Regions from separate parts of the Azospira inquinata genome, predicted to be linked through region 2. Evidence: riboswitches for the same ligand, from Rfam matches in the RefSeq annotation. Region 2 holds a riboswitch; the other holds the start of a gene.
The links. A riboswitch is a leader RNA that binds a small molecule or an ion and turns the genes downstream of it on or off. The one in region 2 is predicted to bind S-adenosylhomocysteine.
Positions count from the first base shown of each region.

Region 1: another riboswitch for S-adenosylhomocysteine. It lies ahead of ahcY (adenosylhomocysteinase); the one in region 2 lies ahead of metH (methionine synthase).

Region 1 is NZ_CP064782.1:1,251,640-1,266,378, reverse strand. Features, by position in the region: gene Azoinq_RS05725 (thioredoxin domain-containing protein) at 1-16, opposite strand, end outside; gene Azoinq_RS05720 (LysR family transcriptional regulator) at 84-986, opposite strand; gene Azoinq_RS05715 (DMT family transporter) at 1,106-2,023, shown strand; gene Azoinq_RS05710 (tetratricopeptide repeat protein) at 2,105-3,388, shown strand; gene Azoinq_RS15070 (rhomboid family intramembrane serine protease) at 3,407-4,885, opposite strand; gene metF (methylenetetrahydrofolate reductase [NAD(P)H]) at 4,962-5,792, opposite strand; gene ahcY (adenosylhomocysteinase) at 5,904-7,322, opposite strand; S-adenosyl-L-homocysteine riboswitch at 7,423-7,515, opposite strand; gene Azoinq_RS05690 (methyl-accepting chemotaxis protein) at 7,758-9,362, shown strand; gene Azoinq_RS05685 (fatty acid--CoA ligase) at 9,602-11,269, opposite strand; gene metK (methionine adenosyltransferase) at 11,411-12,577, opposite strand; gene Azoinq_RS05675 (lysophospholipid acyltransferase family protein) at 12,764-13,750, shown strand; gene Azoinq_RS05670 (LpxL/LpxP family acyltransferase) at 13,747-14,607, shown strand; gene Azoinq_RS05665 (GNAT family N-acetyltransferase) at 14,689-14,739, shown strand, end outside.
Region 2 is NZ_CP064782.1:1,466,709-1,481,447, reverse strand. Features, by position in the region: gene metH (methionine synthase) at 1-1,555, opposite strand, end outside; S-adenosyl-L-homocysteine riboswitch at 1,620-1,691, opposite strand; gene Azoinq_RS15080 (tetratricopeptide repeat protein) at 2,222-4,246, shown strand; gene Azoinq_RS06740 (response regulator) at 4,401-5,573, opposite strand; gene Azoinq_RS06735 (response regulator) at 5,599-10,323, opposite strand; gene Azoinq_RS06730 (multidrug effflux MFS transporter) at 10,379-11,587, opposite strand; gene Azoinq_RS06725 (YifB family Mg chelatase-like AAA ATPase) at 11,725-13,221, opposite strand; gene Azoinq_RS06720 (accessory factor UbiK family protein) at 13,294-13,536, opposite strand; gene Azoinq_RS06715 (TorF family putative porin) at 13,779-14,582, shown strand; gene glnK (P-II family nitrogen regulator) at 14,666-14,739, shown strand, end outside.

The sequences.
Region 1 (14,739 bases), 220 kb from region 2:
CAAGCAGATTGGGCATAACGGGTCCTGACGGTCCGGGGCCGGGAAAAGTCCCGGGTCCCGGCTGGGTGGACAAGGGGCGGGCGTCAGGGTTCGCCCGTGCCGCCCTGGCGGGCCAATTCTTCCACCAGGGCGGCGGCGAAGCCGGTGAGGGCGTCCCGGCGGCGGATGCAGATGGAGAGGTCCCGCCGGGCCCAGGGCTCGTCCAGCTCCACCACCGTGGGAGGTTCCCGGAGATTGGCGCCAGGCACGGCGGAGCGGGGCACCAGACCGATGCCCACCCCGGCCCCCACCATGCGGCAGACCGCCTCGAAGCTGCGCACCTGGATGCGCACATTGAGGTGGCGCCCCAGGGCCGCCGCCGCGTTGGTGGTGAAGGTGTGGATGGCGGAGCCGGCGTGGAGCATCACAAAGGGGTAGTCCAGCACCTCCCCGAAGCCGCAGCGGGCCCGGGCCGCCAGGGGATGGGCGGCGGGGGTGATGAGCACCAGCCGGTCCTGGCGGTAGGGCAGGAGTTCCACCCCGGCCCCCTCGGCGCCCCCGGCCACCACGCCCATTTCTACCTCCCCGGCGGCCACCGCCAGCACAATGACCGGGCTGGTGTGTTCCTCCAGGGTGACGCTGACCTGGGGGTGGGCCCGGAGGAAGTCGGCCAGGTCGTCGGGAAGAAAGCTGTGGGTGGCGTGGGTGTTGGCCCACAGGCTTACGTGGCCGCGAATGCCCTGGGCGTAGGGGGCCAGGTCCGCGTGCATCTGTTCCAACCGGGCGAAAACCTGGCGGGTGTGGCGCAGCAGGGCTTCCCCGGCCCGGGTGAGCCGCAGACCCCGGGCCTGGCGCAGAAACAGGGGGGTGCCCAGATCCCCTTCCAGCTGGCGTAGCCGGTGGCTGGCGGAGGAGGGGGCAAGGTTCGTCTTTTCCGCACCCCGGGTCAGATTGCCCGCCTCGGCAATGGCCTGGAAGAGGCGTAGATCGGTGAGATCGTAGTGCATGGCGCTTGAAGGCTTTCTATAAGCGTTCGATGTGGACGAATCCTACCTTGGGGGAAGGCCAATTGTCTTCCCGTCTTGGCCCTGGCCTAATGGGCCTTTTCCCCCGTTGAAGTGCCGCCATGTCCCGCCTCCCCTGGTCCTCCGAACGCCTGGGTATTGTCCTCGCCATCCTGGCGGCCCTGGGTTTTTCCTTCAAGGCCATTTTCGTCAAACTGGCCTATCTGGTATCCCCCGCCGCCCCGGTGGATGCGGTGACCCTGCTTTCCCTGCGCATGGTCCTGGCCCTGCCCGCCTTTCTCTGGATCGGTATCCGCTCGAGCCGGGGGGCGCCCCCCTTAAGCGCCCGGGAATGGCTCAAACTCTCGGCCCTGGGCATACTCGGCTACTACGGTTCCAGCCTGCTGGATTTCTACGGCCTGCGCTACATTTCCGCCGGCCTGGAACGGCTCATCCTGTTCACCTATCCCACCCTCACCGTGCTCATTGCCGTGGCCTTTCTCGGCAAGCGCCTGGAAAAGCGGGAGGTGGCCTCCCTGGCCATTTCCTATCTGGGCATCGGCCTGGCCTTTGCCCATGACCTCCATTTCGCCGCCGACCTGGGCACGGTGCTGGTGGGCAGCGCCTTTGTCTTCGCTTCCTCCTTGAGCTACGCCTTCTACCTCTCGGGCAGCGCCGGGGCCATCCAGCGCCTGGGCTCGGCCCGCTTCACCGCCCTGGCCATGCTGGTCTCCACCGGTGCCACCCAGGTCCATTTTGTCCTCACCCAGCCCCTGGGCGCCCTCATCCAGCCCTGGCCCATCTACGCCTGCGGCGCGGGCATGGCCCTGTTTTCCACGGTGCTGCCCGTGTTTATGCAGTCTGCGGCAATTCGCCGCATCGGCGCCTCCCGCTCCGTGCTGATCGGTACCCTGGGGCCCATGCTGACCATTTTCTTCAGCTGGTGGCTGCTCAAGGAACCCATGTCTGGGGCCCAATTGCTGGGGGCCGGGCTGGTGCTGGTGGGGGTATTACTGGTGAGCCGCCCCAAGTCTGCCTGAGGGGGCCTATGGCTTTGGCGCGATGGACAAGGGGCGGGGGCCTCGGCTACCCTTTTGTCATCACATCGGGAAGCTTCCGCCATGGCCCTCTCTGCCGCCCCCATCACCCCGTTCTGGCAGCGCCTGCCCCGCTTCTTTCTCTTCCCCCTGGCGCCCCGGACCCTGGGCTATCTGCTCTTTCTCGCCGCCTGCTGCGGGGCGGGCCTGGTCCTGCCCATGATCAAGCCCCTCAAATTGCTGATTACGGCGGTGGCCTGCCTCGGCGCCTGGCTGGCCCTGACCCGCTACGCCTACGGGGTGCTGGAGGAGACGGCCCGGGGGCACCTGACGCCGGAGGATTACGACCGGACCGATACCTCCCATCGCAATTCCCTACCCTACAAGCAATTCGCCGTGTTTTTTGTCATGGGCCTGGCCCTGGGGCTGTGCTCCCTGGCGGGTCGCTTTGCCGCGTTTGTCGCCCAGGGGGTGGTGAATCTGTCCATGCCCGCCAGCATCATGGTGCTGACCCTGACCGGCAGCATGGGGGCCGCCCTTAGCCCCGCCGGCCTGTGGCGGGTGATTCGGAGCATCGGCCTGCCCTATCTGGGCCTTTGCGCCTTCCTCTTCCTCCTCTCCCTGGGGGGACCGGAACTGCTCAAGCTGGTGGCGCCCCGGCTGCCCCTCTGGGCCATGGTGCCCGCCATCAATTTCATCCTCATGTATTTCACCCTCATCATGTTCAACCTGATGGGCTACGTGCTGTACCAATACCACGGAGACCTGGGTCTGGCCGCCGAGGGGGATGAGGGGCTGGCCGGGCCGGAAGGGGAGCGGGCGGCGGACCCGGGGGAGCGGATCGCCGCCCTTATTTCCGCCGGGCAGGTGGATCAGGCCCTGGATGTGGCCTATGAGGCCCAGCGTCTGGCCCCCGGGGATTTCCGGGCCCAGGACCGGTACCTGAAACTGCTGCTTCTAGGCCATAAGACGGAGCGTTTCTTGAGCCACGCCCGGTCCGTGCTGCCCGTGTATCTAGCCCGGGGCCAGCTGGCGGAAGCTTGGGCCCTATGGCGCCGCTGCCGCCAGCTGGACGCCGCCTGGGAGACGCCCGAGGCAACGGTGCTGGGCCTGGCCCAGGCCGCCGCCCGGGGCCGGGATTTTCGGGGGGCCCTGGAGGTGATGAAGGGTTTTGATCGCCGCAATCCGGGCCACGGGGACATTCCCGCCGTCTATCTGCTCAGCGCCCAAATCCTCTGCGAGCAGTTCCACCAGGACCCCATGGCCGGGCGCATTCTGGAAACCCTGAAAGCCCGCTACCCGGACCATCCCCTGCGGGCCGAGGCGGAACGCTATCTGGCCACCCTGGCCCGTCTGGCCCAGGCCTGAGGGGCGCCCCTCCCCCGGCTAGCGCAGCAGCTGGGTGGCCAGCCGGGCTTCTTCCGTTTCGGGAAAATTCTGGCGCAGGGTTTCCAGACCCCGGCGGAAGGCTTCCTGATTGCCCTGACGGGCGTGGTGCCGGGCCAGGACCATGAGCAGGGGAGCGATCTGGGCATGGTCCGGGTTGCGGGCCTGCAAGGCCCGGATCAGGCGTTCCCCGTCTTCCCCGTAACCGGCCAGAATCAGGCGCCGGGCCAGGGTGGCCAGGCCGTCCGGGGTAAAACGCACACAGGGTCGGGCCAGGCTCATGTACTCCAGCAGCACCTCCCGCACCCGGGCCTCCCGGGCCCCGTCCCCCGCGGGCAGGGCAAACACCCGGGCGGCGGCCCGATGGTAGTGATCGTCCGCCGGGTGGAGTTTGGCCAGCTGGTAATAGGGATTCACCACCGTCTCGTCTTCCGGATAGCGGCGGGAAAGGCGGCGCAGGGCCTCCACCCCTTCATCCACCTTGAGTTCCCGAATCAGGATTTGAATGCGGGCCAGGCTGGCGGCGGGCTCCGCCTCCCCTGGCGCGGGCGTCAGCGTAGCCCCCGGATCGGGTAGGGCCTGGTGGGGATGGCGCCAGCGGAACCAGGCGGCCAGCAGGGCGCCGGCGACAAAGCCTCCCATGTGGGCCACGTAATTGATGGGGCTTTCCGGGTGGGCCCAGAGCTGGTAGGCCTCGTTGGCCAGCCATAGGGGCAGGGCCAGGATGGCGGGGGCGACGCAGAAGTCGAAGTAGAAAACGATCCAGTAAAAAAAGCGGATGGGCCGGGCGCCGAAGAGCACCACAAACATGGCCATGACCCCCGCAATGGCCCCGGAAGCGCCGATGCTGCCGGTGCTGCGCTGGCCGTGGAGAGCCAGATCCAGTCCGGCGGCCCCCAGTCCGGCGAGCAGGTAATAGAGCAGGTAGCGCCGGCTTCCCAGGGCCTCTTCCACCAGATAGCCGGTAATGAAGAGGATCACCATATTGCCCACCAGATGGCTTTCGTCCCCGTGGAGGAACATGTGGCTGAACCAGGTGATGGGGCGGGGATCGGTGGGGGTGAAGGCGTAGCGGCTGGTGACGGCCCGATTGCGGAGATCTTCGTAATGGCGGCGGGCGGTCTGCCACTGGGGATAGAGGGGGGAGTGGGGGGTAATGACCTGACCCCGATGCAGGCGAAGCTGGAATTCCCCGTCGTTTTCCATGGCGGCCAGCACCAGGGGCCACCGGTCATGGGCGTAGGCCTGGCGTAGGCGGCGGGCTTTTTCTCCGCCTTGCTCGGAAAGATAGTTCAGGTAGGCGGGCAGTTCCGCCTCCCGCAGCACGGACTTGCCGTAGTAATCCAGGGCCTGCTCCTGGACCTTGTCCCCCGGGATCTGCCAGAAAAAGTAGATCAGGGTGCACAGCACCATGATGGCCAGGGTGACCAGGGGAGGATGGCGCCAATCCGGGCGCCGAGGCAGGGGGACGAGCAGCATGACGGCATTATGTCGTGCTTCCCTGTCCAGGGGAACGGTCCCGGGCCGAAAGGCCCGGGAAAGACTGGGAAAAGGCTTAGGAAAGGCCCAGCCGGCGGCAGATTTCCAGGATCAGGCCGGACTGGTTCATGCTGTAAAAATGCAGGCCCGGGGCGCCTCCGTCCAGCAGGCGCTGGCACAGGGCGGTGACCGCATCTAGGCCGAATTCCCGGATGGAATCCCCATCATCCCCGAAGGATTCGAATTTACGCCGCATCCAGCGGGGAATTTCGGCGCCGCAGGCGTCGGAGAAGCGGGCCAGTTTGGAAAAACTGGCGATAGGCATGATGCCGGGAAACACGGGAATATCCGCCCCGGCGGCCCGGGCCTCGTCCACAAAGCGGAAATAGGCGTCCCCATTGTAGAAATACTGGGTGATGGCGATGTCCGCCCCGGCCTGGACCTTGCCCACATAGGCTTGCAGGTCGGCGGCCGGGCTGGGGGCCTGGGGATGCCATTCCGGGTAGGCGGCCACGGCCAGACGGAACCAGTCGCCGGTTTCCTGGCGGATGAATTCCACCAGTTCGTTGGCGTAGCGGAATTCTCCGGACTGGGCCATGCCGGACGGCAGGTCGCCGCGCAGGGCCACCAGATGGCGGATACCGGCGGCCCGGTAGTCGTCCAGGATGGCCCGGATGGAATCCCGGGAAGAGCCGATACAGGAAAGATGGGGGGCGGCGACCCGTCCTTCGCTAGCGATTTCCTTGACCACGGCAGCGGTACGCTCCCGGGTGGAGCCGCCCGCCCCGTAGGTGACGGAGAAAAAGGCGGGTTGGGCCGCCGCCAGCTGCTGGCGCACGGCCCGCAGCTTATCCACGCCCTCGCTGGTCTGGGGCGGGAAAAATTCGATGGAAATTTCCGGGGTCATGGGGGCTCCTGGAAAAAGGCGGAAGCGGCGCCGAGCAAAGAAGAGCGCGGCTTCCGCCGGAATGGGGGGCACTGGGTCGGCCTCCGGGGGGAGGCCGATCCAGTGCGGGTCTTAGTAGCGGTAGTTTTCCGCCTTGTAGGGGCCTTCCACGGGGACGCCAATGTAGGCGGCCTGTTCCGCGGTCAGGGTGGTCAGGTGGGCGCCGATTTTTTCCAGGTGCAGGCGGGCCACCATTTCATCCAGGTGCTTGGGCAGCACATACACCCCCACCGGGTACTGGGCGGTCTTGGTGAACAGCTCGATCTGGGCCAGGGTCTGGTTGGCGAAGGAGTTGCTCATGACGAAGCTGGGGTGGCCGGTGGCGCAGCCCAGATTCACCAGACGGCCTTCGGCCAGGAGAATGATGCGCTTGCCGTCGGGGAAAATGACGTGATCCACCTGGGGCTTGATGTTTTCCCATTGGTACTGGCGCAGGCTGGCTACCTGGATTTCGGAATCAAAGTGGCCGATGTTGCAGACAATGGCGTTGTTCTTCATGGCCGCCATGTGGTCGTGGGTGATGACCCCCACATTGCCCGTGGTGGTGACGAAAATGTCCCCCAGGGGCGCGGCTTCTTCCATGGTGACCACCCGGTAGCCTTCCATGGCGGCTTGCAGGGCGCAGATGGGGTCCACTTCCGTGACCCACACGGTGGCGCCCAGGCCGCGCAGGGATTGGGCGCAGCCCTTACCCACGTCGCCGTAACCCAGCACCACGCCGATCTTGCCCGCCACCATTACGTCCGTGGCCCGCTTGATGCCGTCCACCAGGGATTCCCGGCAGCCGTAGAGGTTGTCGAACTTGGACTTGGTTACCGAGTCATTGACGTTGATGGCGGGAATCTTCAGTTCGCCCCGGGCGTGCATTTGGTAGAGCCGGTGCACCCCAGTGGTGGTTTCTTCGGTGACGCCCTTGATATGGGCCAGATGGGTGGAATACCAGGTGGGATCGGTCTTCAGCTTGGCCTTGATGGCGGCGAACAGCACGGTGGCTTCTTCGCTGTCCGGATGATCCAGCACGGACAGATCTTTTTCCGCCCGGGCGCCCAGGTGCAGCAGCAGGGTGGCGTCACCCCCATCGTCCAGGATCATGTTGCTGAACACGGGGGCACCGTTGGCTTCCGGCCATTCAAAAATGCGGTGGGTGTAGTTCCAGTAATCTTCCAGGGATTCGCCCTTGACGGCGAAAACGGACACCCCGTCCTGGGCGATGGCGGCGGCGGCGTGATCCTGGGTGGAGAAAATATTGCAGGAGGCCCAGCGCACTTCCGCCCCCAGGGCGGTCAGGGTCTCGATGAGCACTGCCGTCTGGATGGTCATGTGCAGGGAGCCCGTAATGCGGGCGCCCTTCAGAGGCTGGGCGGTGGCGAATTTTTCCCGGATGGCCATGAGGCCGGGCATTTCGGTTTCCGCAATGCGGATTTCTTTGCGGCCCCAGGGGGCCAGATTCAGGTCGGCGACGACGTATTCGTGGGAGAGTTGGGCGGTCACAGTGTGGCTCCTTCGTCGGAAGCCGGACAAACGGGAAGCAGGGGACCGGGAGATAAGGAACTCACGCGGACTCACGCTGCACCCCGCGCCGGCAGGGTTGAACAGGTGAGCGCCGTTGTTACAACCAGGGCGACTGCCCGTGGCCAGGAACTCCGAGCCTGGGATCAATAATCTCGCAGCGCTCCTCGGAGGACGGCCATTATAACTTGGCTCTTCTGGCTTGGGGGAGAAGTGCAAGTTACAATCTAATACAAAAGTAATATGAAGTAATATGCCGTTGTCCGATAAAATATCGCCAACAGTAGTGATCCTGGTGACAGGGAAGTTGACCAACTGGCGGCCAGCCTCCCGGCGCAGATCCGGGACCGCGATAAAAAACATAGCGCCAGAGTGGGGCCCCGGCCCCTTTTGTCCTTCAGCCTTACGGAGTTCCCCATGTCGGTCGCCAAACGTCTCATTCTGCTGGTTTGTACTTCCCTCATTGCCCTGGCCATACTCGGCTGGGTGGCCCTGGATACGGCGGGTCGCCTGGACGGGCGCCTCAATGAAATTAACGAATCGGTCATGCCCAGCGTCATTGGCACGGACGGGGCGGCGGCCCAGTTGTTTGAAAGCCGTTCCCTGGTGCTGACCCATATCCTGGTCACTGACACCACCCGCAAGGCGGCCGTCATGGCATCCATCCAGGAAGCCCGCAAGTCTTTCCTGGATAAGGTGGGGCGCCAGCGTCCCCTGGATGACCAGGACCGGGCCCTGTTGCAGGAAGCCAATACCCAGGTGAGCCGTTATTTCGCCCTGGTGGACCAGGCCCTGGCCCTGTCCAATGACGGTAAAAACGAGGCGGCCCGGGAGATGATTCTGAGCCATGGGGCCCAGATCAAGGCCATGATGCAGGCGGTCAATAACCTGCTGGCCTATGAGGCTTCCCTGACCGGGAAAGTGGCCCAGGCTTCGGCGGCGGATTACCACAACAGCATTATTCTGCTGCTCGGGGTTATCGGTCTGGCGGCGGCATTTTCCATTGTCATGGGGGTCATGACCTACCGTCGGGTGGAAGGGCCCCTGGTGGCCGTGGAACGGCTGGTGGAAGAGGTGGAAAGCGAGCTGGATTTCACCCGCCGGGTGCCGGTCACGGGTAAGGACGAAATTTCCGCTATGGCGGCGGCCTTCAACCGGTTGCTGGACCGGATGCAGCAAAGCCTGTCCGACATTACCAAGCACGCCTCCGAAGTGTCCGACGCCGCCGCCCAGATGGCTACGGCGGCCCAGCAGGTGTCCGTCAGTTCCTCCCAGCAAAGCGATGCGGCGGCCAGCATGGCGGCCACGGTGGAAGAAATGACCGTGAGCGTCACCCACGTGGCGGACCGGGCCGGGGAAACCAACCAGCTGGCCGTGCGTTCCGGCCAGGTGGCTACCGAAGGGGCGGAGGTGATCGGCCATACGGTGGAAGACATCAACGGCATCGCCCAGGTGGTGCGCAGCGCCGCCGAACACATCGATCTGCTGGATCAGGACAGCGCCAAGGTGAATACGGTGGTGGCGGTGATTCGGGAAGTGGCGGATCAGACCAATCTCCTGGCTCTGAATGCGGCCATCGAGGCGGCTCGGGCCGGGGAAGCGGGCCGGGGCTTTGCCGTGGTGGCTGACGAGGTGCGCAAGCTGGCGGAACGCACCGCCTCTTCCACCCAGGAAATCGCCTCCACCATCGGTTCCATGCAGACCAGCGCCAAGAGCGCCGCCGAAGGCATGCGGGCGGCGGTGGATCAGGTGGAAAGCGGCGTGGCCCGTACCGCCCAGGCCAGCGACTCGATCCGGGAAATCAGCCAGGTGTCCCAGGACACGGAAGCCCGGGTGGGGGAAATCAGCGAAGCCATTCGGGAACAAAGCGTGGCCAGCACCAGCATTGCCCAGCAGGTGGAACGGATCGCCCAGATGACGGAAGAAAACAGCGCCGCGGCGGCCGCCACGGCGGACACGGCCCGGCATCTGGACGAACTGGCTGGCGCCATGCGTCAGGTGGTGGGCCAGTACCGGGTGTGAGGCAGGCCGCCCGGGGCGGCCCAATCGCTGCAATGAAGGGGCCATTCGGCCCCTTTTCTTTTCTGCCCGGAGAGGGAAGAAAGACGGGCTTCTTACTTTTGCCGGGCGGGAGAGCCAAGCTGGAAGCCATTCTTGCGGCGGGGTGAAGGGAAATTGGCTTCCCGCGGCCCTGGGCGGCCGGATGCCCTATGCGGAAGGTTCGGCGGTAGGTTACCCGGAAGTCCGATAGGCCGGCGGTCTTAGCCCTTGGCCTTGGACAAATCTTCCCGGATCTGGCGCTTGTTGATTTTGCCCACGCTGGTGCGGGCCAGGGTTTTGACGAAGCTCACCTGGATCAGCACCCCGTAGCGGGTGACGCCTTGCACTTCCGCTGCGTGGGCGGCGAAGTTGCGGATGGTGTGGGCGGTGATTTTGCCTTCCCATTCCGGCTTTAACACCACCAGGGCCAGGGGCCGTTCCCCCCACTTGTCGTCCCGCACCCCCACCACGGCCACTTCATGGACCGCCGGGTGTTGGCCCACGATGTCTTCCAGTTGCAGGGAGGAGGTCCATTCCCCGCCGGTTTTGATCACGTCCTTGATCCGGTCCGTGATTTGCAGCCAGCCCTGGGCGTCCATAAAACCGATGTCGGCGGTGTGCAGGTAGCCCCCTTCCCACAACTCCTCCGAGGCTTCCGGAGCGTGGAGGTAGCCCTGGGTGAGCCAGGGGGAGCGCACCACCACTTCCCCCGTGGTCTGGCCGTCCCGGGGCAGTTCCCCCATGTTGGGGTCGGTCAGGCGCAAATCCACCAGGGGCAGGGTGAGGCCGGTCTTGGCCCGGTACACCGCCTGCTCCTCCGCCGGGGCATCCACCAGGTCGCTGGGGAGGTGGGCGATGGTGAGGATGGGGCAGGTTTCCGACATGCCGTAGCCGGTAAAGAGGTCCATGCCCCGGGCCAGGGCCGTACAGGCGAGGGCCTGGGCCAAGGCGGAGCCGCCGATCATCACCTTCCAGCCGGACAGGTCCGTGTCCTTGGCGTGGGGATGGTTGAGGATCATGTGCAGCACCGTGGGGACGCAGTGGGAAAAGCTCACCTTTTCCTCCCGGCGCAGCTTGAGGAGCATGTCCGCCTGGTAGCGGCCCGGATAGACCTGTTTCAGGCCCAGCATGGTGGCCACGTAGGGCAGGCCCCAGGCATGCACGTGGAACATGGGGGTGATGGGCATGTACACGTCGTCCCGGTGCAGGCGCCCCTGGCGGGCGGCGGTGCCCAGGGCGGTGGCCGCGGAAAGGCTGTGCAACACCAGCTGGCGATGGCTGAAATAGACCCCCTTGGGCAAGCCCGTGGTGCCGGTGGTGTAGAAGGTGGTGGCCTTGGCGTTTTCGTCAAAGTCAGGGAAATCGTAGTCCGGGGAAGACTGGGCCAGCAGGGTTTCGTAATCCGTGGCGAAGGGCAGGTCCAGGCCCGCCTTGCTTTCCCCGGCCTGATCTCCGTGGATCAGTACCAGGGTCTTCACCGTTTCCAGCTTGTCCGCAAAGGCGGCCAGGAGGGGCAGGAATTCGCTATTGACCAGAAGCACGTCGGCCCGGGCGTGGTTCAGGGTGTACAGGAGCTGGTCCTGAGTGAGGCGCACATTCACCGTTTGCAGCACCGCCCCCATCATGGGCACGGCAAAAAAACATTCCAAATAGCGGTGGCTGTCCCAGTCCATGATGGCCACCGTCTTGCCCGCTTCCACCCCCAGCCCGGCCAGACCGTTGGCCAGCCGGCCGATGCGCTGTTCCAGATCCCGGTAGGTGTGGCGCACCTTGTCCCGGTAAACGATTTCCTGATCCGGATGCTGGGTCAGGGCCGAGTGGAGCAGGTGCTTGATGAGCAGGGGAAAGGCATAGGCGGAAGGCGTGGCGGCGACGAGTTGGACCGGCATATTGTTGTTTGACCTTTGCAAAAGAACAGGCGGGGCTTGGGGCCCGGTGGCGGCCGCCGGGTGGGCGGATACAAAAACGCCCAGCGGGTGGCTGGGCGTCTGAGCTACGACAAAAGCAGTATGGCGCAGGCGCGCCCCGGATTATAGGCCCGCGTCGGCCCGCAGGGCAGCCGCCTTGTCCGTGGCTTCCCAGGTGAATTCCGGCTCTTCCCGACCGAAGTGGCCGTAGGCGGCGGTTTTGGCGTAGATGGGGCGGAGCAGGTCCAGGGTTTGGATAATGCCCTTGGGACGCAGGTCGAAGTGACGGCCCACCAGTTCCACAATTTTTTCATCGGCGATCTTGCCCGTGCCGAAGGTATTCACCATCAGGGAAACGGGCTTGGCCACGCCGATGGCATAGGCTACCTGGACTTCGCACTTGTCCGCCAGACCGGCGGCCACGATGTTCTTGGCCACATAGCGGCCCGCGTAGGCGGCGGAGCGGTCCACCTTGGAAGGATCCTTGCCGGAAAAAGCGCCGCCGCCGTGGTGGGCGGCACCGCCGTAGGTGTCCACAATGATCTTGCGCCCGGTGAGGCCGCAGTCCCCGTGGGGACCGCCCACTACGAACCGGCCGGTGGGGTTGATCAGGTAGCGGGTGTTGCCGTTGAGCAATTCCGGGGGCAGCACGGGCTTGATGATTTCTTCTACCACCGCTTCGGTAATCTGGGCGTGGGAGACTTCCGGGCTGTGCTGGGTGGAAACCACCACGGTGTCGATGGCCACCGGCTTACCGTCCACGTATTTCACCGTGAGCTGGCTCTTGGCGTCGGGACGCAGCCAGGGCAGGCGACCATCCTTGCGCACCTCGGCCTGACGCTGCATGATGCGGTGGGCGTAGTAGATGGGCAGGGGCATGAGGGACGGGGTTTCGTTGCAGGCATAGCCGAACATCAGCCCCTGGTCGCCGGCACCCTGGTCCAGATCCAGGCCTTCCCCTTCATTCACCCCCTGGGCGATGTCCGGGGATTGCTTGTTGATGGCCACCAGAATGGCGCAGGACTTGTAGTCGAAGCCGATTTCCGAATCGGTGTAACCAATGCGCCGCACCGCTTCCTGGGCGATGTCCCGGTAATTGATGTTGGCTTTGGTGGTGATTTCCCCGGACATGACCACCAGACCGGTGGATACCAGGGTTTCGCAGGCGACCCGGCCCTTGGGGTCTTCCGCCAGAATGGCGTCCAGCACGGAATCGGAAATCTGGTCAGCGACCTTGTCCGGATGGCCTTCGGAAACGGATTCCGAGGTAAACAGAAACTCTTTTGCCAAGATAAATACTCCTCTCCCCTTTTGTTGTGGTGGATGGCGTTACCGCTCGGGGGGAGGAGCAGGCGACGCTTTAGCAGAATTTTTGATCCGCCCTGCAAGTTGTCCTGATTAACTCGGCGGCGCGATAATTCTAATTTTTCACCCGCCCCGGGTCAAACCAGGGCGACCTGGTACTGAGACACTCCCTTGGCCGCTCTGTTCCGTATCCTTTCCCTTCTGCCCCTTTCCTGGCTTCACGCCCTGGGGGCCCTGGTGGGCCGCCTGGCCTATCGCCTGTCCCCCGTCTACCGGGCCCATCTGGAAGAAAACCTGGCCCTGGCCTACGCCCCGGAGGCGGCGGCCCGGCTGGTGCCCCAGGCGGTGGCCGAAGCGGGTAAAGGCATGCTGGAATTGCCCAAGGTCTGGCTGCGGCCCCTGGAAGAAGCGGCGGGCCGGGTGGTCCGGGTGACCGGCTGGGAGCTGGTGGAAGCGGCCTGGGCCGAAGGCCGGGGCATTATTTTCCTCACCCCCCACCTGGGCTGCTTCGAGGTGACCGCCCAGTATTACGCCGCCCATTGCCGTCCCGAATCCCCCATTACGGTGCTCTACCGGCCCCCCAAACAGGCCTGGCTGGAACCCCTGATCGTCCAGGGCCGGGCCCGGGATCAGCGGCTGCAACTGGCCCCCGCCGACCTCTCCGGGGTGCGCCACCTGCTCCGCGCCTTAAAGCGCAAGGAAGCGGTGGGCATGCTGCCGGACCAGGCGCCGGGAGCCGGGGAAGGCAAATGGCTGGATTTCTTTGGTCGCCCCGCCTACACCATGACCCTGGCCGCCCGTCTTTCGGAAACCGGCGCCCGGGTGCTGCTGGCCTACGCGGAGCGCCTGCCCGGAGGGCGGGGCTTCCATCTCCATCTTCAGGAAACCCTCCACCCTCTGGAGGGCTCCACGGAAGTTCGGGCGGCCCAGATCAACCAGGAGCTGGAAGGCCTGATTCGCCAATGTCCGAGCCAGTACCTGTGGGGCTATAACCGTTACAAGCGGCCCTCCGGCGCCGAGCCGCCCCCCGCCGGGGCCCTGTCCCCAAGTCCCGCGCCCGCCTCCGGCTGGCATGTGGCGCCGGCGGCCATGGAGACTGGGCGATCCCCTTCCAGGGAGGGCGGGGCCTCCGCCCCGGTGGGGGAGGAGCGGCCATGACCCGGCTGGCCGTGGGCCTGCTCTGGCTCCTCCATTTTCTGCCCCTGGCTTGGCTGCGGGCCCTGGGGGCCGGTTTTGGCCGTCTGCTCTATGTCCTGGGCCGGGAACGGCGCCGGGTGGCCCTCACCAACCTGGGCTTGTGTTTCCCCGAGTTGGCACCCGAGGCGCGGCGCCGCCTGGCCTTGCAGCACTTCATCGCCTTCGGCCAGTCTTTTCTGGACCGGAGCCTGCTCTGGTGGGCCTCGCCAGCGCGTTTGCGCCGCCTGATCCAGTTGGAAGGCCTGGAACATCTGCCTACCGACGGAACGCCGGTGATACTCCTCAGTCCCCATTTTGTCGGCTTGGACGCGGGCTGGACCCGGCTCACCCTGGAAATGCCCATGCTGTCGGTGTACGCCAACCAGAAAAATCTGGTCTTCGACGCCGCTCTCTACGCCGGGCGTATGCGCTTCAACCAGCCCCAGCTTCTTTCCCGCCTGGACGGCCTGCGTAAGGCGGTGAGGGGCCTGGCCTCCGGTCGTCCCTTCTATTACCTGCCGGACCTGGATTTCGGCCCCCGGGATGCCATTTTCGTGCCCTTTTTCGGTACCCCTGCGGCGACCATCACCGGGGTGCCCCGGCTCGCCAAGCTGGCCCATGCCCGGGTGCTGCCCTGCCTGACCCGGATGACCCCCCAGGGCTATCGGGTGACCCTGGAAGCCCCCTGGGAGGACTATCCGGGGCCGGACCTTAATGCCGACACCCGGCGCATGAATGCCTTTATCGAAGCCCGGGTGCGCCAGTGTCCGGCCCAATATTATTGGCTGCATAAGCGCTTCAAGACCCGTCCCCCCGGGGAAGCCCGCTTTTACCCCTAAGTCCCGGGGCAGCGCCCCCTTCGGGCGGGGGTAAGATGGGGGCTTCCTGGTTCTGTCTCCAGTTTCGACCTTTTTCTGCCCATGACCGCCGTTTCCTCTGCTGTCTCCGCCCCTACCCCTTCCTCCCTGAAT
Region 2 (14,739 bases):
CCGCCCCTCCTTCCGCTTCCGGGGCGGTGAGGAGCCGGTAGGCCCGTTCGCAGATGGTGGTCTTGCGGGCGTAGGTGTCCGCCTGGCCCTGCTCGTCAAAGGCCATGACAATCACCGCCGCCCCGTAGCGCCGGGCCAGCCGGGCCTGGTGCAAGAACTTGGCCTCCCCTTCCTTCATGGAAATGGAATTGACGATGCCCTTGCCCTGGATGCACTTCAGGCCCGCCTCGATCACCTCCCACTTGGAGGAGTCCAGCATGATGGGCACCCGGGCAATATCCGGTTCGGAAGCCACCAGCTTGAGGAACTTGTCCATGGCGGCCAGGGAATCCAGCATGGCTTCATCCATGTTGATGTCGATGACCTGGGCGCCGTTTTCCACCTGCTGGCGGGCCACCGCCAGGGCGTCGTCGAAACGGCCTTCCAGGATCATGCGGGCGAAGGCCTTGGAGCCGGTGACGTTGGTCCGTTCCCCCACATTCACAAAGAGGCTGTCCGGCCCTACGTTAAAGGGCTCCAGCCCGGAAAGGCGCAGGGCCGGGGCGGGCTGGGCGGGCACCCGGGGCGCCTGCCCGGCCAGGGCCTGGGCCACGGCCCGGATGTGGTCCGGAGACGTGCCGCAGCAGCCCCCGGCGATGTTGATGAGCCCGGAGCGGCCCCATTCGGCCAGGGCTTCCGCCAGCATTTCCGGGGTTTCGTCATAGCCGCCGAAGGCGTTGGGCAGGCCCGCGTTGGGGTGGGCGGAAACAAAGCAATCGCAGACCCGGGACAGTTCGGCCACGTACTGGCGCAGTTCCCCGGCCCCCAGGGCGCAGTTGAGGCCGAAGGAGAGGGGCTGGATGTGGCGCAGGGAATTCCAGAAGGCTTCCGCCGTCTGGCCCGACAGGGTGCGCCCGGAGGCGTCCGTGATGGTGCCGGAGATCATCACCGGCAGACGCTGACCCAGCTGGTCGAAAAAGCGCTCGATGGCGAACAGGGCGGCCTTGGCGTTCAGGGTGTCGAATACGGTTTCCACCAGGAGCAGATCCGCCCCCCCGTCCACCAGGCCCTGGATGGATTCGGTGTAATTGGCTACCAGGGCGTCAAAGCTCACATTGCGGTAGCTGGGGTCATTCACGTCCGGGGAAATGGAGGCGGTGCGGCTGGTGGGGCCCAGCACCCCGGCGACGAAGCGGGGCTTGGCCGGATTGGCGGCGGTGAAATGGTCGCAGACTTCCCGGGCCAGCCGGGCCCCCTCAAAATTCAGCTCATAGACCAGTTCGGTGAGGTTGTAATCCGCCTGGGACACCGCCGTGGCGTTGAAGGTGTTGGTCTCGATAATGTCCGCACCCGCCTCCAGATAGGCGGCGTGGATGCCCCGGATAATCTGGGGCTGGGTGAGGAGCAGCAGATCGTTGTTGCCCTTCAGATCGTGGGGGTGATCCCGGAAGCGCTCGCCCCGGTAATCGGCCTCGCCCAGGCCATGGCGCTGGATCATGGTGCCCATGGCCCCGTCCAGGATGAGGATGCGCTGTTTTAGGAGAGCGGTGATTTCGGTGCTGCGATCGGGCTGCATGGTGTCCTCGGCGGATCAGCCGGCGGGCGCCCGAAAAGACGAACGGCGCCACAAACCGGACTAGGGTTCGTGAGCGCCGTTGTTCGATGCCGAGCCTGGCCCCGATATTCCCTGGGTCGCAACGCTCCTCGGCAGGGGGCGAATTTTACGGGTTGCGGCCCTTTCTGCCAAGGCACGCCGTCTCGGCGGCGCTCCAATAAGCCAGACGCCTAGCCTAGCAAAGGCCTTGATCCGGCGGGGAAAAATCTGGGGCGGAGCGGTGGGAAGGGGCCTGGGGAAAAGGCGGGGCAGTGGCGGCGGGCTTCGGCGCCCCACACCATGATGGTCCTCGTCCTCGTCCTCGCCAGAGCCAGAGCCAGAGCCAGAGCCAGAGCCAGAGCCAGAGCCAGAGCCAGAGCCAGAGCCAGCCAGCCAGCCAGCCAGCCAGCCAGCCAGCCAGCCAGCCAGCCAGCCAGCCCAGCCCAGCCAGCCCAGCCACGGCACGGCACGGAGCGATTCGACCGACCAACCGACCCGTCAGAACCGTTCGACCCGCGTAAGGGCCAAGGAGCCCGCCGTTTTCCCCCAAGGCCACTCCCCGGCCCATGCCTTGGGAGGTTTCGCCACCCCCGGCTTCTCCCCCGGGGGCGCTACAATTCCCGCCTCTTCCCCTTTCCCCTTTTTGCCATGAGTTCCTCTTCCCGCTCCCGCCGCGCCGAAACGGAAATCCGGGAGGCCGTGGGCCTGCATCAGGCCGGTCGTCTGGAAGAGGCAGCCCGCCTGTTCCGCCGCTGGCTGCCCTTTCAGCCGGCCCATCCCCTGCTGCTCACTGGCCTGGGTACTCTGGAATTGCAGCGGGGCAATCTGGCGGAAGGGATAACCCTGCTGACCCGCTCCCTGGCGGTCCAGCCCGCCCAGCCCCGGGTGGCCAGTCACCTGGGGGTGGCCCTGGCCCGCCAGGGGCGTTGGGCCGAGGCCCGGGAGGCCCTGCTCCGGGCTCTTCGACTCCAGCCCGGGGATGGGGATGCCCGGGTCCATCTGGCCCAGGTCTGCCAGGAACTGGGGCTGGGGGAAGAAGCGCTGGCTGCCTGGGGCGAGGCCCTCAAGCTGCGGCCCGGGGAGCCGGAACTACTGGGTAACCGGGGCGCCCTGCATCTGGCCATGGGGCGGCCCGGGGCGGCTCTGGCGGATTTTGACGGGGTGCTGGCCCGGGTGCCGGATTCGGGCCTGGCCTGCCAGCATCGGGCCAAGGCCCTGGAACTGCTGGGACGCCTGGACGAAGCTCTGGCTGCCGCCGAGCGGGCCGTGGCCCTGCTGCCCGGTTCCGGGGCGGCCTACAAAGCCCGGGGCGACGTGCATCTGGCCCGGGAGGACCATGGGGCGGCCATCCAGGACTACGAGAAGGCCCTGGCCCTGGGCCCGGACCTGCCCACGGGGCGCTGGGCTAAATCCCTGCTGCAACTGCTGGTGGGGGATTTTTCCGGGGGCTGGCGGGATTATGAGGCCCGCTGGCAGTGCCCCCAGTTTCTCGAGCCCCGGCGCGCCTATTCCCAGCCCCTCTGGCTCGGGGCCGAGCCCCTGGCCGGGCAGCGGCTCCTGGTCTGGGCCGAGCAGGGCTATGGGGACTGGCTCCAGTTCTCTCGCCTGATTCAGCCCCTTTTGGGTCAGGCCGCAGCGGTGATCCTGGAGGTGCCCGACGCCCTCCTGCCCCTGGCCCGGGCCTGGTCCTGGGGGGAGGGCCCGGCGCCCCAACTGGTGGCCAAGGGGGACCCCCTGCCCCCCTTCGACTGCCACCTGCCCCTCCTCAGCCTGCCCCTGGCCCTGGGCCTCACCGTGGACACGGTGCCCCCGCCCCTGGCTGGGGCTACCGTTCCCCCAGCGGTTGCTGCCTCCTGGGCCCGCCGCTTGGGGGGCCGGGCAACGGACGGCACCCCGGCCCGGCCCCGCATCGGTCTGGTGGTGAGCGGTTCCCCCCAACACGGCAACGATGCCCGGCGCAGCCTGCCCCTGGCTCAACTGGCGCCCCTGCTGGACCTGCCCGTGGAGTGGTACCTGCTCCAGCCCGAGCTGCGGGAAACAGACCGGGCCTGGCTGGAGGAAAAGGGTTGGCGGCGGGGAGAGGACACCCCCCCGGGAGCCCCGGTGCACGGGGCGTCTGGCCAGGGTCTTTCTGCCGCCTTGGGGACGGGAGCGGCGGTTCGGGAGACTCAAGAAACCCCGGAAACCCCGATGCCTTCCTGGCCCTGCTGGGAAAAAAGCTTGGCTGCTTCTGGTTTTGCCTCAGACTCTGCCGAAGCCGAAGCCGAAGCCGAAGCCGAAGCCGAAGCCGAAGCCGAAGCCGAAGCCGAAGCCGAAGCCGAAGCCGGTAGGGCGGCGGCGGTGCCCGGGCGGGTTGCTCCGTTTCCAGGAGGCCGCCTTCATTGTCCCGGCGCGGCCCTCACCGACTTCGCCCAGACCGCAGCCCTGGCCGGGCAGATGGATCGGATCATTTCCGTGGATACGGCCCCGGCCCATCTGGCTGGCACCCTGGGCCTGCCCCTCTGGCTGCTGCTGCCCCACACCCCGGATTTCCGCTGGCTCCTCAAGCGCCAGGACAGCCCCTGGTACCCCAGCGCCACCCTATTCCGTCAGGCAAGGGAGGGGGATTGGGACGGCGTGGTGGCCCAGGTGGGGGAAGCACTGAAGGCCTGGTTGGCGGAGCGGGCGTCCTAAGGGGTGAGAGGTGCCTCTGGTGCCGCAGAACGGGGCGGCAAAAAGCCAAGGGACTTTCCTGCCTAAAGCAGTGAGCCTCTTGGCTTTGTGAGCTTTCCCCTGCCGGGAGTGGTGGAAGTGCTGCCCCGGCGTGCCCGCTGCGCCCCCTACCGGGCTAGGCCGCCCCTTCCCCCGTCTGAATCACCAGCTTCAAGCGCTCCTCTTCCCGGGCCATGTCGGCGTCCGTGTCCTGGAACTGGGCGGCGATGAGACGGAAGTCTTCGGCCATGGCGAGGAAGGCGTCGGCCATGTCCGGGTCGAAGTGCTGGCCCCGGCCTTCCCGGATGATGGCGACGGCTTTTTCATGGGGGAAGGGGGGTTTGTAGACCCGGCGGCTGATGAGGGCGTCGTACACGTCGGCCACGGCCATGAGCCGGGCGGAGACCGGAATGGCTTCCCCTTGCAGGCCTTGGGGATAGCCGGAGCCGTCCCATTTTTCCTGGTGGCAGTAGGCGATTTCCCGGGCCAGGCGCAGAAAGGTGTTGGGGCTGCCGATCAGACTTTCGGCGTGGAGAATGGCGTCCCGGCCCAGGGTGGTGTGGGTCTTCATGATCTCAAACTCTTCCGGGGTGAGCTTGCCCGGTTTGAGCAGGATGCGGTCCGGAATGCCCACCTTGCCGATGTCGTGGAGGGGGGCGGATTTGTAGAGCAGGTCGATGGTGGCGTCGTCCAGCAGGTCGGCAAAGCGGGGATGGCGCTGGAGCTTGCGGGCCAGGGCACGGACGTAGTTCTGGGTGCGGCGGATGTGGTTGCCCGTTTCGTTATCCCGGGTTTCCGCCAGGGAAGCCATGGCCATGATGGTCACGTCCTGGATCACGGACACTTCCCGGGTGCGGCGCTGCACCTCTTCTTCCAGGTAGGCGTTTTGGTCCCGGAGAAAGTCCCGGGCGGCCTTCAGGGTCAGGTGGTTTTTTACCCGGGCAAGGACGATGGGGGGGCTGATGGGCTTGGTGATGTAGTCCACGGCCCCCAGGTCCAGGCCCCGCTGTTCGTCTTCCGGCGCCGCCTTGGCGGTGAGGAAGATGATGGGGATGTCCCGGCTGCGGGGGTCCAGATGGAGCTGGCGGGCCACTTCAAAGCCGTCCATGCCGGGCATCATCACGTCGAGGAGAATCAGATCCGGCAGGGGGCCCTGGGCCACCACCCGGAGGGCCCGTTCCCCCCCGTTGGCCACCTTCACCGTGTAATAGCCCCGCAGCAGGGCGCTCATCAGGGCCAGATTGTCCGGGGTGTCGTCCACCACCAGGACGACGGGTTTGGGGCTTAGGGTGGACGGCAGAACGGTCATGGTGTCTTCCTCCGGAATCGGGACTTCAGACGTCAGGGGCGAGGCGGTCCAGGGCTTGACGGCAAAGGGTCTGGGCGGCGTCAAAGTCAAAGGCGCTGATGGCCCGCCCCAGGGCGGCGAAGTCGGCGGGAGCCAGATGGTCCGCCAGATCGGCGCGAATGTCATTGAAATAGTCCTCTGCTTCACTGTCGCTGGCAATGAGCAGGGCTTCCAGACGTTGCAGCTGGAGGCGTAGCTGGTCCGGACTGGCGGTGGGGGCGGCGGCGCGGACCGGGGGTTCGTCCCCGCCCCGAATGGTCTGCTGGATGGCATCCACCACCTGGTGCAGGGCCAGGCCCAGGGCTTCCTGGGCCTGGGTGGCCGCCGCCGGGTCGTCCCCGGCCAGGGCCCGCTCCAGGGCTTCCGCCCGCTGTTGCAGGGCCTTGGCCCCCAGGTTGCCCGCCAGGCCTTTGAGGCTATGGAGCAGGCGTCCGGCTTCCGCCGGCTCCCCGGTCAGGGCCTGCACCAGTTTTTCCCACTGGCGCGGCTGGCTGCCGGCGAATTGGCGCAACAGGCGGCGATACAGGCTGGCGTTGCCCGCCATGCGGGCCAGACCGTCCCGGGTATCCACTCCGGCAATGGCCGGGAAGGGGGCGCTTTCCGGCACCGGGGGCACGGTGGGAGCCTCGGCTCCTGCGGCCCCCTCCCCGCCTTCCGCGCTCCAGCGCAGCAGGGCGGCGAATAGGGCCTGGGGATCGATGGGCTTGGCCAGATGGTCGTTCATGCCTCCGGCCAGGCACCGTTCCCGCTCCTCGTCCAGGGCGTGGGCGGTCATGGCCAGGATGGGCAGCTGGGCGTATTGGGGCAGGGAGCGGATCAGGCGGGTGGCTTCAAAACCGTCCATTTCCGGCATTTGCAGATCCATGAGCACCAGCCGGAAGGTTCCCTCCGGAGCCCGGGTGAGCTGGTCCACCGCTTCCCGGCCATTGCGGGCCACGGTACAGCTGACCCCCACGCTGGCCAAAAGCTCCACCGCAATCTGCTGATTGATTTCGTTGTCTTCCGCCAGCAGCACCCGCAGGCCTTTGAGGGGCGCCAGGCTTTCCTCTTCCGTGGGCTCTGGATGCTGGCTGTGGGCCGGGGCGAAACGGGCCACCAGGGTGTCGAACAGCAGGGAGGTGCTCACCGGTTTCACCAGCAGGGAGGGAATGCCCATTTCACTGGCGGCCCGGCGCAGTTCGTCCCGGTCGTAGGCGGTGATGAGGATGACCTCCGGCTGCTGGTCGGCGGGCAGGTGGCTGCGGATGCGGCGCAGGGTTTCCACCCCGTCCATGCCCGGCATCTGCCAGTCCAGGAACACCAGCCGGATTGGGTCCTTGCCCTGGGTGCTGGTTGCCAAGCGGCTGAGGGCCTCTTCTCCGCTGGCGGCGGCTTCCGGTCGCAGATTGAGCTGTTCCAGAATTTCCACCAGGATTTCCCGGGCGGCGGCGTTGTCGTCCACCACCAGGGTGCGCAGCTGGCGCAGGGATTCGGGCAGGGTGTGGGGCCGGGCCCGTTCGTCATCCCGCTCGAACCAGGCGGTGAAGCTGAAGGTGCTGCCGTCCCCGGGGGCGGATTTGACCCAGATGTTGCCCCCCATCATTTCCACCAGCCGCTTGGAAATGGACAGGCCCAGGCCGGTGCCCCCGTATTTGCGGGTGGTGCTGCCATCCGCCTGGGTAAAGGCCTGGAAGAGGTGGGCCCGCTGTTCCGGGGTCATGCCGATGCCCGTGTCGGTGACGGAAAACTGGAGTTTGATCCGCTGCCCCACCTGTTCCAGGGGCCGGACGGCCACGGTGATCTGGCCGTGTTCGGTGAATTTCACCGCATTGCCCACCAAATTGGTGAGGATCTGATTGAGGCGCAGGGGGTCGCCCCGGAGCCCGTCCGGGGTGGCGGGGGGAATGTCGAAGAGCAGTTCCAGCCCCTTATCCTGGGCCCGCATCCCCAGCACGGTGGCCACGTTGTCCAGCACCTCCTCCAGATTGAAGGAAAGGGTTTCCAGGGCCATTTTCCCGGCTTCGATTTTGGAGAAGTCCAGGATGTCGTTGATGATGCCCAGGAGGGCCACCGCCGCGTTGTGCACCTTGCCCACGTAGTCCCGCTGCCGGGGCGTCAGCTCCGTCTTCAGGGCCAGGTGGGACATGCCGATAATGGCGTTCATGGGGGTGCGGATTTCGTGGCTCATGTTGGCCAGGAACAGGGACTTGGCCGCCGTGGCCGATTCCGCCTCTTCCTTGGCCTGACGCAGGGTGTCTTCGGTGCGCAGGCGCTGGGTGATGTCCAGAATGGAGGCCGCCACCTGACGGGGTTTGCCTTCCCGGAGCGGCAGGGGGCTGAGGCCGATTTCCGTGGGGATGACCCGGCCGTCCTTGCGCCGCCCTTCCAGGCCCCGGCCATTGTTCAGGGTTTTGACCGCCGGGTGCTGGAAATAGTTTTGCACCAGGGCTGGATGGTGGGCATGGGCGGCGGGGGGAATGAGGTCGGTGAGGGGATGGCCCAGGAGTTCTCCCGGGGCATAGCCGAACATCTGGTCCGTCTGCCGGTTGGTGAGGTTGATGGTGCCCCCCTCGTCCGCCACCAGCAGGCCCACCGGGGCGGATTCCAGGATGGCCCGATACCAGGCTTCCGTCTCCTGGAGCATGCGCTTAGCTTCCCGCTCCTGGGTAATGTCCTCCAGCATCCAGACGCTGCCCTTTTCCGGGCTTTCCGGGTCGATGGCCCGGCCGGAGATGCGCACCCACAGGAGCTCGCCGGTCTTGTTGTGGAAGGGCCACGTCCCCTGATAGGTTTCGCCCCGGGCCAGGCGGGGATAGGCTTCCTGGGCGGCGGCGTCGAAGGATTCCTGGTCCGCGTACCAGAGCTGGGTGCTCTGTCCCAGCATTTCCCCGGGCTCGTAGCCCAGCATTTCTTCTATCTTCCGGTTGCAGCGGATGATGATGCGCTGGCGCAGATAGACCATGCCCAGGGCGCCGGAAAGGAAAATGGCTTCCTGCTCGTCCTTGGCTTCCCGCAGGGCGGCCTCTGCCTCCTTCAAGGGGGTGATGTCCAGGATGGAGCCGATCAGGCCCCCGGGGCTGCCGTCCGGAAGGCGGAAGGCGTTGGCCCAGTAGATGACCTGGTGGGGGTGGTTGTCCCCGAACACCATGATCAATTCGTCCCGCCAGCTCTTGTTTTCCGTAATGGCCTGCTGGTTGCGCTGATGGACCTGGGTGGCCAGTTCCGGGGCGAAAAAGGGCATTTCCAGCAGGGAAAGCCCGGCCAGATGGTCGGATTGCACCCGGAAAGCCTGTTCGTAGGCCGTGTTGCAGCCCAGGTAGCGGTTGTCCGGCCCCTTGAAAAAGAGGGGAATGGGCACCGCGTTGGTGAGGGCGCGCTGGAAGGCCAGCTGTTCGCTCAGGGCCTGTTCAGCCTGGATCAGGCTTTTTTCCGTGCGCCGGTGCCGTTCCAGCACCCCTTCCATTTCCTGGGTGCGCTCCGCCACCCGCTTTTCCAGATTCTGGGTGGTGTCCCGGAGAATTTCCCGCATCCGGTCATGGGCCAGGAAAATGCGGTGGATTTCCTCCCAGGGGTAGACCGGGTCCGGGGCCGGGCTGAAATCCAGATGGCTGATCCGGTCCGCCCCCGCCGCCAGGTATTCCAGGGGGCGGCCCACCTGACGGCTGAGCCGGGCGGCGAGGAAAATACTGGCCACCAGGGATACCAGGGCGAGGAGGACAAAGACCAGGGCGTCCGCCATGGAGCTGGGGAGGAAGTCCCGCAGGGGGGCGTGGATGGCCAGCCAGAGGGTGGTGTTGGCCCGGGGCAGGGCCTGGTAGCGGATCAGCCAGTGGCGGCCCTCCACCTCCAGGGACCGGTCGAAGGCCGCATGGCCGTTGGCCTCCCAGTAGCGGTAACCGGTTTGCAGGGCGGCGTTGGGCAGGGTATCCGCCTTTTGCAGTAGGTAACTTTCCCGGGGGGGGCTCCCCTCCGGCTGTTCCCCCCGGGGCAGGCCCAGGAGCCGGCCGTCGGCGGAAAGAATGGCGGCGTAGCCATGTTGGCCTGCATCCAGGTGGGAAGTGAAATGGGAAAGGTCTTGCAGGAGCAGATCGAAGGCCGCCACGTAGGTTTGGCCGTCCCGCTGCCAGCGGCTGGAGACGGTGATGCCCGGTTGCTTGGTGGTGAAAAAGGTGTAGGGCTCGCTCCAGAAAAACTCCTGCTGGGCTTTCAGGCCCAGGGCGCCGGTAAACCAGGGCCGCTGCCGGGCGTCGTAGGTCAGGGTCTGCCAGCGGCTGTCCAGCAGGGTGAGATGGTCATCCCAGTGCCAGAGGCGCACCTTGCCGCCCCAGGCCGGGTCGGAAAGGCGATTTAGCCAGGTGCCGTCCGGGTTGCGCAGGAGCAGCATTTCCCGGCCCTGGCTGTCCGCCACATGGAGGGAGGCGGTGGCCGGATGCTGGCGCAGCAGGGGCATGAAACGGCGGTTGAAGGCCCGGGGATCGTCCAGGGGCAGGGTTTCTTCCTCCCCCCAGCCCCGGGTCAGGCGCAGCAGGGTTTCTCCCCCGTCCAGTTCCTCGTTGCTCAGATCCGCCACCTGGGCGGCGGCCCAGTCCATTTCTCGGGAAGCCAGCTGGCGCACCACGGGCTGAACCAGAAGGAAATAGGCGCCCAGGGCGAACAAGGCCAAGGACGCGGAGACCAGGGCGATGATGCGGATCAGCAAGCTGCGGCGCAGGCGCTTTTGCAGGGAGGGCATGGGGGTTGGGCGAAAGGGGACGATCCGAGTATAGGGGCGGCTCTTCCCCCTGTCATCACTCCCTTTGGGGGAGGCGGGGGAGGGAGAGGCGGAAAAAGCCGTAACTGAAGAGTCCGCCCAGGCTCCACATGGCCAGGGTGCCCAGGGCCAGATGGCCGACGCTGCCCCAGAGCAGGGGCACCAGGGCGGCGGCCGCCAGGGTATTGACCCCGGACTGGAGAAAGGCCTGACAGGAGGCGGCTAGCCCCCGCTGGAGGGGAAAGCGGTCCAGGGCCAGGAGGGTCAGGGTGGGCATGGACAGGGCCATGCCCAGGTTATAGATGAATAGGTGGATGACGCTCCAGGGCAGGCCGGGGGGGCGCAAGAAACTCACCCCCAGATCCACCGCCACCCCCAGGCCCATGAGGGCGTAGGCCAGGAGCAGCAGCCGGGGGGCGGAACAGCGGCCAGCCAGACGGCCCGAGAGCCAGGCACCGCACATCATGCCTGCCATGGCCGGGCCGAAGAGCCAGAAAAAGCCGGTTTCCGAGACCCCCAGGTGGCGGATGAGGAACACCGGTGCCGAGGTGACGTAGATAAAAAAGCCCAGGAAGTTGCAGGATACGGCGAGACAGGCGGCCTGGAAGGGCAGGGAGGACATCACCCCTTTGTAGGCTCCCAGCAGATAGGGGGCATTAAGGGGCTGGCGGGCGGCGGGGGGCAGGGTTTCCGGCAGCAGGGCCCGGCAGGCAACGAACAGGCTCAGGGCGGAAAAGGCCATGAAGAGAAAAACGGAGCGCCAGCCGAACCAGGTGTGCAGCCAGCCCCCCAGGATGGGGGCCACCGCGGGGGCCAGGGCGAACATGATGGCCACGTGGGCCATCAGGCGCTGGGCTTCCGGCCCCTGGTACACATCCCGCACCACGGCCCGGCCCACCACCAGGCCCGCGCCGGCGGTGACGCCCTGGAGGGCCCGCATCAACCACAGCATCTGGATACTGTTGGCCAGGGCGCAGCCCAGGGAGGCCAGGGCGAAGAGCACCATGGCCCCCAGAATCATGCGGCGCCGCCCGTAGGCGTCGGAAATGGCCCCGTGCCACAGGGTCATGACGGTGAAGGGCAGCATGTAGGCGGTCAAGGTCTGCTGCACTTCCCAGGGGCTGGCCTGGAGCTTGGCGCCGATTTCCAGGAAAGACGGCAGGTAGGTGTCGATGGAAAAGGGGCCCAGGGCGGACAGGGCGGCCAACAGGACAGCCAGCAGGCGATAGGAAATTTCGCTGTTCAAAGAAAGCCTCAAAGGGGGTGTTCCGGACCCAGTCAGGGGCCGACGGCGGTCAGGGGCCCCATAGGGGCCGGGAGGTGCTTAATGGGCCGGTAAGGGGAAACCTTCTCGGCGGCCCCGTCCGGCCAGGTGAGGCGGGATCAGCGGGCCCGGTCGAAGCGCCGATATTGGATGGCTTCCGCCACGGCGGCGGGTTCTAGCGCATCCTTGCCCGCCAAATCCGCGATGGTGCGCGCTACCCGCAGTATACGATGGTAGGCCCGGGGCGACAGCTGCATTTGCTCCACCGCCCGGGCCAGCAGGGCTTGGGCCTCTTTTTCCGGACGACAGTGCTGCTCCAGGGCCGCCCCTTCCAGATGGGCATTGAGGCCGCCCTGGCGCGCTTCCTGGCGGCGCCGGGCCCGGCTGACCCGTTCCTGCACCGGGGCGGAGCTTTCTCCGGTGGGGGCGGCGGCCAGCTCCTCCGGGCTCAGGGGCGGCACATCCAGGGCCAGATCGAGCCGGTCCAGCAGGGGGCCGGAGAGCCGTCCCCGGTAGCGGGCCACCTGATCCGGGGTGCAGCGGCAGGCTCGCCGGGGATGGCCGAGAAAGCCGCAGGGACAGGGATTCATGGCGGCGATGAGCTGGAAACGGGCCGGATAGCTGATTTTGGCGGCGGCTCGGGAGATTTGCACGGCGCCGGTTTCCAGGGGCTCCCGCAGGGCTTCCAGTACCCGGCGGTCGAATTCAGGGAGCTCGTCCAAAAATAAAATGCCCCCGTGGGCCAGGGAGATTTCCCCGGGCAGGGCTTTGCTGCCGCCCCCGATCAGGGCGGCGGGGGAAGCCGTATGGTGGGGATGGCGCCAGGGGGCCAGGGTCCAGCGGTCCGGCTGAAATTCCCCGGCTAAGGACAGCAGGGTGGCGGATTCCAGGGCTTCCTTTTCTGCCAGGGGCGGCAGGATGCCCGGTAGGCGCTGGGCGAGCATGGATTTGCCCGTGCCCGGCGGGCCGCAGAAGAGCAGGGAGTGGCCGCCAGCGGCGGCGATTTCCAGGGCCCGGCGGGCCCCCGCCTGGCCTTTCACGTCCGACAGATCCGGGTAAGGGGGCGGCGGAACGGGGGGCGGGGCGCCGAGGGGGAGAAGGGGGGCGTCGCCCCGCAGATGGGCGCAGACTTCCAGAAGGGTGGCGGCGGGGATCAGGGTGGTGTGGCGGGCCCAGGCGGCTTCTGCCGCGCTTTCCCGGGGCAGCACCAGGGGGCGTCCGGCCCGCCCCGCGGCCAGGGCCATGGCGAGTCCGCCCCGTACCGGGCGCAGGTCGCCGGACAGGGACAGTTCCCCCGCAAATTCATAGCCTTCCAGGGCGGCGCTGGGCAATTGGTCCGAAGCGGCTAGCAGGCCCAGGGCGATGGGCAGATCGAAGCGGCCCGATTCCTTGGGCAGGTCGGCGGGGGCCAGATTGACCGTAATGCGCCGGGGCGGGAAATCGGCGCCGCTAGTGAGCAGGGCGGCCCGTACCCGATCCCGGGCTTCCCGCACCTCGGCCTCGGGCAAGCCCACCAGGGAAAAGGCGGGCAGGCCGTTGGCGATATGGACTTCCACCGTCACCGGCGGAGCGGCCATTCCGGCTAAAGCGCGGCTGTGAACGAGGGCGAGAGGCATGGCGGCGGCCCGTGGAAAATGGCGCCGATTATGCCATGATAATAAAGGCTTGGCGTCCCCTGGACGCCGGGCTTAATCCTGGGCGGGGGGATTTTCCAGGGCCGTGACCCGGGCTTCCAGGGCTTCCAGCTTGGACCGGGTGCGGGCCAGAACCTGGGCCTGAACGTCGAATTCTTCCCGGGTTACCAGGTCCAGCTTGGAGAAAAAGCCGGAAAGCATGGCCTTCACGTTCTTTTCCAGGTCGGCGGCCGGAGTGCCGGCCATCAGGGTGCTCAGCCGCTGGCTGAAATCTTCGAAAAGTTTGGGATCGAGCATGGTGCGCATCCGGGGGTCAATAAGCAGGCGGCAAAGTTTAGCACAGGGGTCGGCGGGGGCCGCCGGGCCGTTCCGCACCGAAGCTGTGCGCACCCTTTTGGGGATGCGCTCCCTTGGTGCGGCCCCCATGGGAATGGGTTATAAAGTTTATGCAATCCCCTGTTTTTGGGTGAAAAAAAGATTGGCACGACCTGTGCTAGATGCATTCCGCGAAGTTCTCTTTTTATTATCAGGAGTCTGCAATGCAAAAAACTCTCATCGCCACCGCCGTTCTTGCTTGTCTGTCCGTCCCGGCCTTCGCCGACGACGCCGCCCCTGCGGCCGCCGCCACGCCGGAACACACCTTCACCGCCAACGTGAGCCTGACTTCCGAGTACATCTACCGGGGGATCGCCCAGTCCAACCGCAAGCCGGCCATTCAAGGCGGCTTTGACTATTCCCATTCCTCCGGCCTCTACGCCGGTGTCTGGGGGTCTTCCATCTCCTGGCTGACCGATGGCTCTGGCGGCAGCGCTCCTACTGAAATCGACATCTACGGCGGTTACAAGAACACCTTCGCCGGTGGTGACTGGAACTACGACGTGGGCGTCCTGACCTATAACTACCCCCACAGCGGTAATTTGACCGTGGGTTCCAATAGCCCCAACACCACGGAAATTTATGGCGCTATCGGCTGGAAATGGTTGTCTGCCAAATACTCTCTGACCACTTCCGACCATATCTTCGGGTGGGGTAAGAACGGTGGCAATGGCAACACCAGTGGTTCCGGCTACTTCGAAGTCAATGCCAACTACGATCTGGGTACTGGCTGGGGCCTGGTGGGCCACGTGGGCCACCAATCCATCAAGGATTACAGCCGCGCTTCCTACTCCGACTACAAACTGGGCGTGACCAAGGATGTGGGCTTCGGCGTGGTGGCTCTGTCCTACTACGACACCAATGCCCACGGCGACTGCAACGGCAATGGTGTCCAACCTTATTGCAGCCTGCTGGGTAAGGATCTGGGCAAGGGTGCCGCCCAACTGTCCTTCACCAAGACTTTCTAAGCCGCTTTTTTCTTAGTGTCACCGGTGTCCTCGGGGTCGGGGGCACCGGATAAAACCGGATTTCCAACTGATTGGGAGCCAACATGAAACTGGTAACTGCCATCATCAAGCCGTTCAAGCTTGACGAAGTGCGTGAAGCCTTGTCCGCCATCGGCGT